One region of the Bradyrhizobium elkanii USDA 76 genome, then DNA from elsewhere that is predicted to be linked to it. Evidence: riboswitches for the same ligand, from Rfam matches in the RefSeq annotation. Region 1 holds a riboswitch; the other holds the start of a gene.
What was found. Region 1 has a riboswitch for cobalamin ahead of JEY66_RS29160 (DUF1636 family protein). Riboswitches for the same ligand answer to the same signal wherever they lie in the genome.

Region 1 (3,650 bases):
GCGTCGAGACCGGCAAGGTCGAGAATCCATCCAGCCGCAAATCGTCGCGACCATCGGCCGGCAGCACGACCAAGGCAATGCCGCGCTCCTTCGCCAGCCGATGCACCGCAGCCAGCCCGTATGACCAATAGGGCTCGCCGCCGATCAGCCGCACCAAAATGCCGCGGGCGTGCGAGAGCGTCCGCTCGATATAGGTATCGACCGACAGCGGATGGCGCAGCTCCGCGAGATTGGCGAGCCGCAGCGACGGCAACGCAGCGCGGCCGCGCCGCCAGCCGGCCGCGAAGGCAGCAAGATCGCTGTCGGAAAACGACAACACCACGAGATCGGCCGGATCCTGGCCGAGGTCCCTAGGCGTCGCGGTCTCCTCAAGGCCGCGGCTCTCGCGGAAGACGACGTGCATCAGACACCAAGCCGTGCCCTGATCGCGGCTTCATCGATGTCCGCATGTTCGCCGATCACGACGAGCTTCGACTGCCGCGCCCGTGCGCCCCAGGGCATGTCGAACTGATGCCGCACCCGTTCGCCGACCGATTGCACCAGCAGCCGCATCGGCTTGCCTTCGACCGCGATGTAGCCCTTGGCGCGCAGCACGTTCTGCTCACGCGCCAGTCCCTTGATCGAGGCGACCAGCGCGTCGACATCCGAAACTTCCGGAAGATCGATCACGACGGAATTGAAATCGTCGTGCTCGTGTTCCTCCTCGCCATCGTGATGCGACGGCCGCGCCGCGAGATCGTTTTCCGCCGCCGCCTCGAGGCCGAGGATCACGCGCGCGTCGATCGTGCCGTCGACGACGGGCAGCATCGGCACCTCGCGCGGCATCTCGGCCCCGATCACCGCTTTCGCTGCCTTGATCCCCTCCGCCCCGGCAAGGTCGGCCTTGGTCAGCAGCACGAGATCGGCGCAGGCAATCTGGTCCTCGAACACTTCGGACAGCGGCGTCTCGTGGTCGAGATTGTCGTCCGCTGCGCGCTGCGCGTCCACCGCGGCCGGATCAGGCGCAAACCGGCCGGCGGCGACAGCCTCCGCATCGGCCAGCGCGATCACGCCGTCGACCGTGATCCGCGAGCGGATCTCCGGCCAGTCGAACGCTTTCAACAGCGGCTTCGGCAGGGCGAGCCCCGAGGTCTCGATCACGATATGATCGGGCTTCACGTTCCGCGCCAGCAACTGCTCCATCGCCGGGATGAAATCGTCGGCGACCGTGCAGCAGATGCAGCCATTGGCGAGCTCGACGATGTTCTCGGCCGGGCAATTGGCGTCGGCGCACGACTTCAGGATGTCGCCATCGACGCCTTCGCTGCCGAATTCGTTGACCAGCACTGCGAGTTTCTTGCCGTTGGCATTGCGGATCAGATGCTGGATCAGCGTCGTCTTGCCGGAGCCGAGAAAGCCGGTCACGACGGTGACCGGAATTTTGGCGAGCGTGGTCATTCTGCGGCCTCCGGCACGACGGGAAGAGGTGGAATGCGGGCGAGCGATTGCTTGCGGAAGATATCCGGACGGCTGCGCCACGGCACGATGCCGTCAGGCGCCGCCGCATAGGCGGAGGCACCGGCGATCACATCCGCGGCATTATCAGCGGACAGTCGGCCGTAGACATAGGACCATCGCCCCGGCGCGCTGAGCGCGACCGAGCAACCCTGGCTGCAGGCCGACAGGCATGCGACGGGAACCAGATTGACGTCATCGGGCACGCCGGCCTCGACGAGCGCGGCATGCAGGCGCGCACCGGGCGCGAGCTCACCTTCCGCCGGCGTCTGGCCGGCGCGGCAGGTGATGCAGACATGGAGTGTAACGCTCATCGCCCTTCCTGGATTGACGGCGGGAGCGATGAGGCACACGAACCGATTTTGGACAGGTTCGTTCCCCGTCGCGGAACACCCCGTCCGCCGGTCTCACAACATGCTGCGTTGGCAGGTCTCCCGGCTTGCGGAGCAGGTTTTACCCTTCGATGCCCGCCTTCCCGACTCCATATGGAATCAGTGGCTTGGGCATCTCTCCGGTCACGGTCGCGGGGGCGGCTGCGCTTCGGGCGAACCTTGCGGTCATCGCCCTATCGCATTCCCTCTTCGCCTGTCGTAGGACAGGAACCAACGCAGGACCACCATTCGTCCAAGCCTCGCACTTGTCAAGCCGAAGGAACGTAATGACTTCAGATGGAAACGACGCTGCGGACGGCGCCATCGGCACCGATTCTTCGCTGGATGCGCGCCACGCGGACAAGATGGCGAAAAAGAAGGCCGCCCGCGACCGCATCATGGCGACCAAGAGCGGCGAAAAGGGTCTGATCATCGTCCATACCGGCGCCGGCAAAGGAAAATCCTCCTCCGCCTTCGGCATGATCGTGCGCTGCGTGGCGCACGGCTTTCCCTGCGCCGTGGTGCAGTTCATCAAGGGCGCCTGGGATACCGGCGAGCGCCGCCTGCTTACCGGGCATTTCGGCGATCTCTGTCAGTTTCACGCGATGGGCGAAGGCTTTACCTGGGAGACGCAGGATCGCGCCCGCGACATCGCGGCAGCGCAAGCGGGCTGGGAGAAGGCCAAGCAGCTGATCGCAGACCCGAGCCTGCGCATGGTCGTGCTCGACGAGATCAACATCGCGCTACGCTACGATTATCTCGCGATCGCCGATGTCGTCGACTTCCTGACGACGTCGAAGCCGCCGATGACCCATGTCGTGCTCACCGGGCGCAACGCCAAGGACGAACTGATCGAGATCGCCGATCTCGTCACCGAGATGACGCTGGTGAAGCATCCGTTCCGCTCCGGCATCAAGGCCCAGCCAGGCGTCGAGTTCTGACAGACAGCACCATGGGGCGCGCATTGATGATCCAGGGAGCCGGCTCGGACGTGGGCAAATCGCTCATCGTCGCCGGCCTTGCGCGCGCGGCCAGACGGCGCGGCCTGCGCGTGCTGCCGTTCAAGCCGCAGAACATGTCGAACAATGCGGCCGTGACCGTCGACGGCGGCGAGATCGGCCGCGCGCAGGCCGTGCAGGCGCTTGCCGCCGGCGTCGAGCCGCACACCGACATGAACCCGGTGCTGCTCAAGCCCGAGAGCGATGTCGGCGCCCAGATCATCGTGCACGGCAAACGGATCGCCACCGCACGCGCGCGCGAATATGCCGGCATGAAACCGTCGCTGATGGGCGCGGTGCTGGAGAGTTTTGCGCGCCTGAAGCAGCGCGCCGATCTGGTGCTGGTGGAGGGCGCCGGCAGCCCCGCCGAGGTCAACTTACGCAAAGCCGACATCGCCAATATGGGCTTTGCACGCCGGGCCGACGTGCCGGTGGTGCTGGTCGGCGACATCGACCGCGGCGGCGTGATCGCGCAGCTCGTCGGCATCAAGACGGTGATCGATCCTGATGATGCCGCGATGATCCAGGGCTTTGTCATCAACAAATTCCGCGGCGATCCGACATTGTTCGACGACGGCTACCGCCTGATCGAAGCCCGCACCGCCTGGCGCGGCTTTGGCGTGCTGCCCTGGTTCGTCCGTGCCGGCGAACTTCCGGCCGAAGATGCGCTCGGGCTCGGCGAGGCACGCAAGCCCGGTCAGTGCAAGATCGCGTTCCTGGCGCTGTCGCGGATCGCCAATTTCGACGACCTCGATCCGCTGAAGCTCGAGCCCGGCGTCGATCTCGT
Region 2 (3,650 bases), 1.5 Mb from region 1:
CGACTCGCTTGCAAATGAGATGGGAGGAACTGTGTTGCGGATGGATTTTTCGCGTATTAATCGGTCTAAAGCTATATTCCATAATATTTATGCTTCTGATGATCCGAGGGCATATTTCTCGATCCTCGGAGACCTAGATTATATGATTCCGGACGTGGCTGAGCCGGTTGTGCGCCAAATCCTGGCAGCGAAAGCTTCGGCAACCGGCCTTAAGCCCGTCGTGCTCGACGTTGGATGTTCATACGGCATCAACGCAGCAGTGCATCGCTTTCCGCTGACCTTCGGGGGCTTGCGTCACCGCTACGCCCGGCGTGAGATGAGGGCGATCAGTTCTGAAACACTGGTGAGTCTCGATCGCAATTTTTATGCAGCCTGGCCTGATGTCGGGTTGGCGCGCTTTATCGGCCTCGACGTGTCGGTACAGGCGATCAGCTATGCAAAGAGTGTTGGCCTCTTGGAGCAGGGCATCGTCGCTGACCTTGAAAAGGAGGCGCTATCGACGGATAGCGCGCGCATTCTCCGCTCCGTGGATGTTATCATGTCAACCGGATGCATCGGCTACGTTACCGAGAAGACGTTCAGCGAGATTCTCGATGCGACAGAGAAGCAACCATGGATCATCTCCTTTGTGCTACGAATGTTCCCATTTGAATCGTTGGCCGAAGCGTTTGCAAAGCGTGGTCTTGTGACAGAACGTCTTACCGGCGCGACGTTTATCCAGCGTCGCTTTCGCGATGCTGAAGAGTTTGAAAGTTGTTTGGCCAGCTTGGCGGCCCTTGGCGTGGATGCGACCGGCCTCGAATCAGAAGGGCTGTTGCATGCGGATCTGATCTTGTCTCGCCCAGAGGCGGATGCGCGGGCCACGCCTCTGGAAGACGTTGTCACCGTCGCCAGCGGCAGGGGACGGCCGATTGGACCCCGTTACGTTCATGTTGAAAGCAACGAGGGCTTGCACGTTGCGCTGGAGCCCTGACAGTTAAGGACCACTGTGCAGCGCGCGAGTCTCTTCGGCGCTGGATCAAGACGTCGAAAAACAAGGCCATTCTGGTCGAAGGCGCGCCAGGGCCAATGTTGTTCGCCGACGATGGATAACGATTCGTCCAGATGCCATTTGTCGCGGCGAGCGCTGCGATTCAGATCGGAGAGCGCCTTGCCGAATTCCCTCTCTGCTGACGCGCGGTTTCATAGATCGCATCAATGCGACACGTGGGTCAGAATTTCCTCGACTATGCGCAAGCTTAACGGAAACTGAAAGGCAGCCCAAGGCATCTCTGCAGCAAGAAGTGACAGCGGCGATAGAGTGGTCCGGGCGGTCGGTATGTTTTTGCCTTCTAAATCTTGATCTCTCCAATTGACGAATCCCGGCGCGTAGACCTATCTATAGTCAGTCACGGTCTTCCGTTCCCCACATCTTGTAGGGTGGAAGCTAAGAGGGAACCCGGTGCGCCAAAACGGCAACTCCGGGGCTGCCCCCGCAACTGTAAGCGGCGAGCGGTTGTCATCATGGTCACTGGCGCGACACAGCGCCGGGAAGGCCGATGGCCGCAGTGACCCGCGAGCCAGGAGACCTGCCGCGACCGAATGAAAGTCCTCGGGCGGGGTGTCCCGGTGGGTCGCTTGCAGCCGGGGACATTTGCCCGGATTCCTCGCAAGTCGTCCGCGCCGGCCCGCGCCCAACATCGCGGGGTTGCCGATGTCGCCGTCTTACAATTTCGATCAGCAGGGTCATCTCATTGAGCCGCCGCATGTGCAGCCGCGCCCAGCGCAGGCAAGGCCTACCCCGCCTGAGTCGGGTCTTGTCTTGCCATCGCCGGCTCCGCTGCCGCGCCCCCTTGCTCCATCGCCAAGGCGGGCCGATCTCAAGCTCGATCGGACGCGCGACGACCTGTTGACGCCGTTCGGCAAGCTGACGGTGACCGACCGTTACCTGCTCGCCGGCGAATTGCTCCAGGACATGTTCGCGCGGGTGTCTTGCGCCTTCGCGGATGATGTTGCGCATGCCCAACGTCTCTATGATGCGATGTCTCGGCTGTGGTTCATGCCGGCCACACCGGTGCTGTCCAACGGCGGCACCACGCGCGGTCTGCCGATCTCATGCTTCCTTAACTCGGTGTCGGACTCGCTCGAAGGCATCGTCGGCACCTGGAACGAGAATGTCTGGCTTGCCTCTAACGGCGGCGGCATCGGCACCTACTGGGGCAACGTTCGCTCGATCGGCGAGAAGGTGAAGGGCGGCGTTACCTCGGGTATCATCCCGTTCATCCACGTCATGGACGGCCTGACATTGGCGATCAGCCAGGGCTCGTTGCGGCGCGGCTCTGCGGCGGTCTATCTCGATATCCACCATCCCGAGATCGAGGAGTTCCTCGAGATTCGCAAGGCGTCCGGCGACTTCAACCGCAAGAGTCTCAACCTGCACCACGGGATCAACGTTACCGACGCGTTCATGCGTGCCGTGGGCGCCGGCACCGCGTTCGCTCTGCGCAGCCCGAGGACCAACGATGTCATCCGCGAGATCGACGCCCGCCAACTGTGGCAACGCATCCTGGAGAACCGGCTGCAGACCGGCGAGCCTTACTTGTTGTTTATTGACACCGTGAACCGGTCGCTCCCCAAGCACCAGCGCGAGCTCGGCCTCAAGGTCTCTACCTCCAACCTGTGCAGCGAAATTACCCTGCCGACCGGCATCGATCATCGCGGCGAGGAGCGCACCGCGGTGTGCTGCCTGTCGTCGCTCAACCTCGAGACCTGGGATCAGTGGAATGAGAAGCCAGGCTTCATCGAGGACGTCATGCGCTTCCTCGACAACGTGCTGACCCACTTCATCACGGTGGCGCCGGACGGCATGAAGCGTGCCCGCTACGCCGCCTTGCGTGAGCGCTCCGTCGGCCTCGGCGTCATGGGCTTCCATTCGTTCCTGCAGGCCAAGGGCATTCCGATGGAAAGTGTCGTGGCCAAGTCGTTCAATCTGAACATGTTCCGGAAAATCCGTCGCGATGCCGACGCGGCATCCGTGACGCTCGCGCGCGAGCGTGGGCCGTGCCCGGATGCACTGGAACGCGGTGTGATGGCGCGCTTCAGCCATAAGATCGCGATCGCGCCAACCGCCTCGATCAGCATCATCTGCGGCGGGACTAGCGCTTGCGTCGAGCCGATCCCGGCCAACATCTACACCCATAAGACCTTGTCCGGTGCCATCTCGGTGCGTAATCCGCATCTCGCCAAGCTGCTGGCCGCCAAGGGCGCAGATACTTCGGCGACCTGGCAGTCGATCATCGCGCACGAGGGTTCAGTCGCCCATCTCGACACCCTGTCGGAACACGAAAAAGCGGTCTTTCGCACCGCCTTCGAAATCGACCAGCGCTGGATCGTCGAGCTTGCCGCCGACCGCGCCGCGTTCATTTGCCAGAGCCAGTCGATTAACCTCTATCTGCCGGCCGACGTCGATAAGTGGGACCTTCACATGCTGCATTGGACGGCATGGAAGCGCGGGGTGAAGAGCCTCTACTACTGCCGTTCAAAATCGATCTCGCGCGCGGCGTTCGCCGGCAACATCGCTGACGGCGACAACGCGGCGCCGCCGCAGCCGCAGCGGCACACTGACTATGAGGAGTGCCTCGCATGTCAGTGATCGATCTCTCATCCGTCGA

Region 2: linked by a shared signal. The riboswitch ahead of JEY66_RS35580 (ribonucleoside-diphosphate reductase subunit alpha) and the one ahead of JEY66_RS29160 (DUF1636 family protein) in region 1 are both predicted to bind cobalamin.

What each region holds. Positions count from the first base shown of each region.
Region 1 covers NZ_CP066356.1:6,012,106-6,015,755, forward strand. Annotated here, with positions in the region: gene cobN (cobaltochelatase subunit CobN) at 1-403, opposite strand, end outside; gene cobW (cobalamin biosynthesis protein CobW) at 403-1,437, opposite strand; gene JEY66_RS29160 (DUF1636 family protein) at 1,434-1,808, opposite strand; cobalamin riboswitch at 1,902-2,116, opposite strand; gene cobO (cob(I)yrinic acid a,c-diamide adenosyltransferase) at 2,153-2,806, shown strand; gene JEY66_RS29170 (cobyric acid synthase) at 2,818-3,650, shown strand, end outside.
Region 2 covers NZ_CP066356.1:7,508,328-7,511,977, reverse strand. Annotated here, with positions in the region: gene JEY66_RS35585 (hypothetical protein) at 41-973, shown strand; cobalamin riboswitch at 1,375-1,590, shown strand; gene JEY66_RS35580 (ribonucleoside-diphosphate reductase subunit alpha) at 1,802-3,631, shown strand; gene JEY66_RS35575 (ribonucleotide-diphosphate reductase subunit beta) at 3,622-3,650, shown strand, end outside.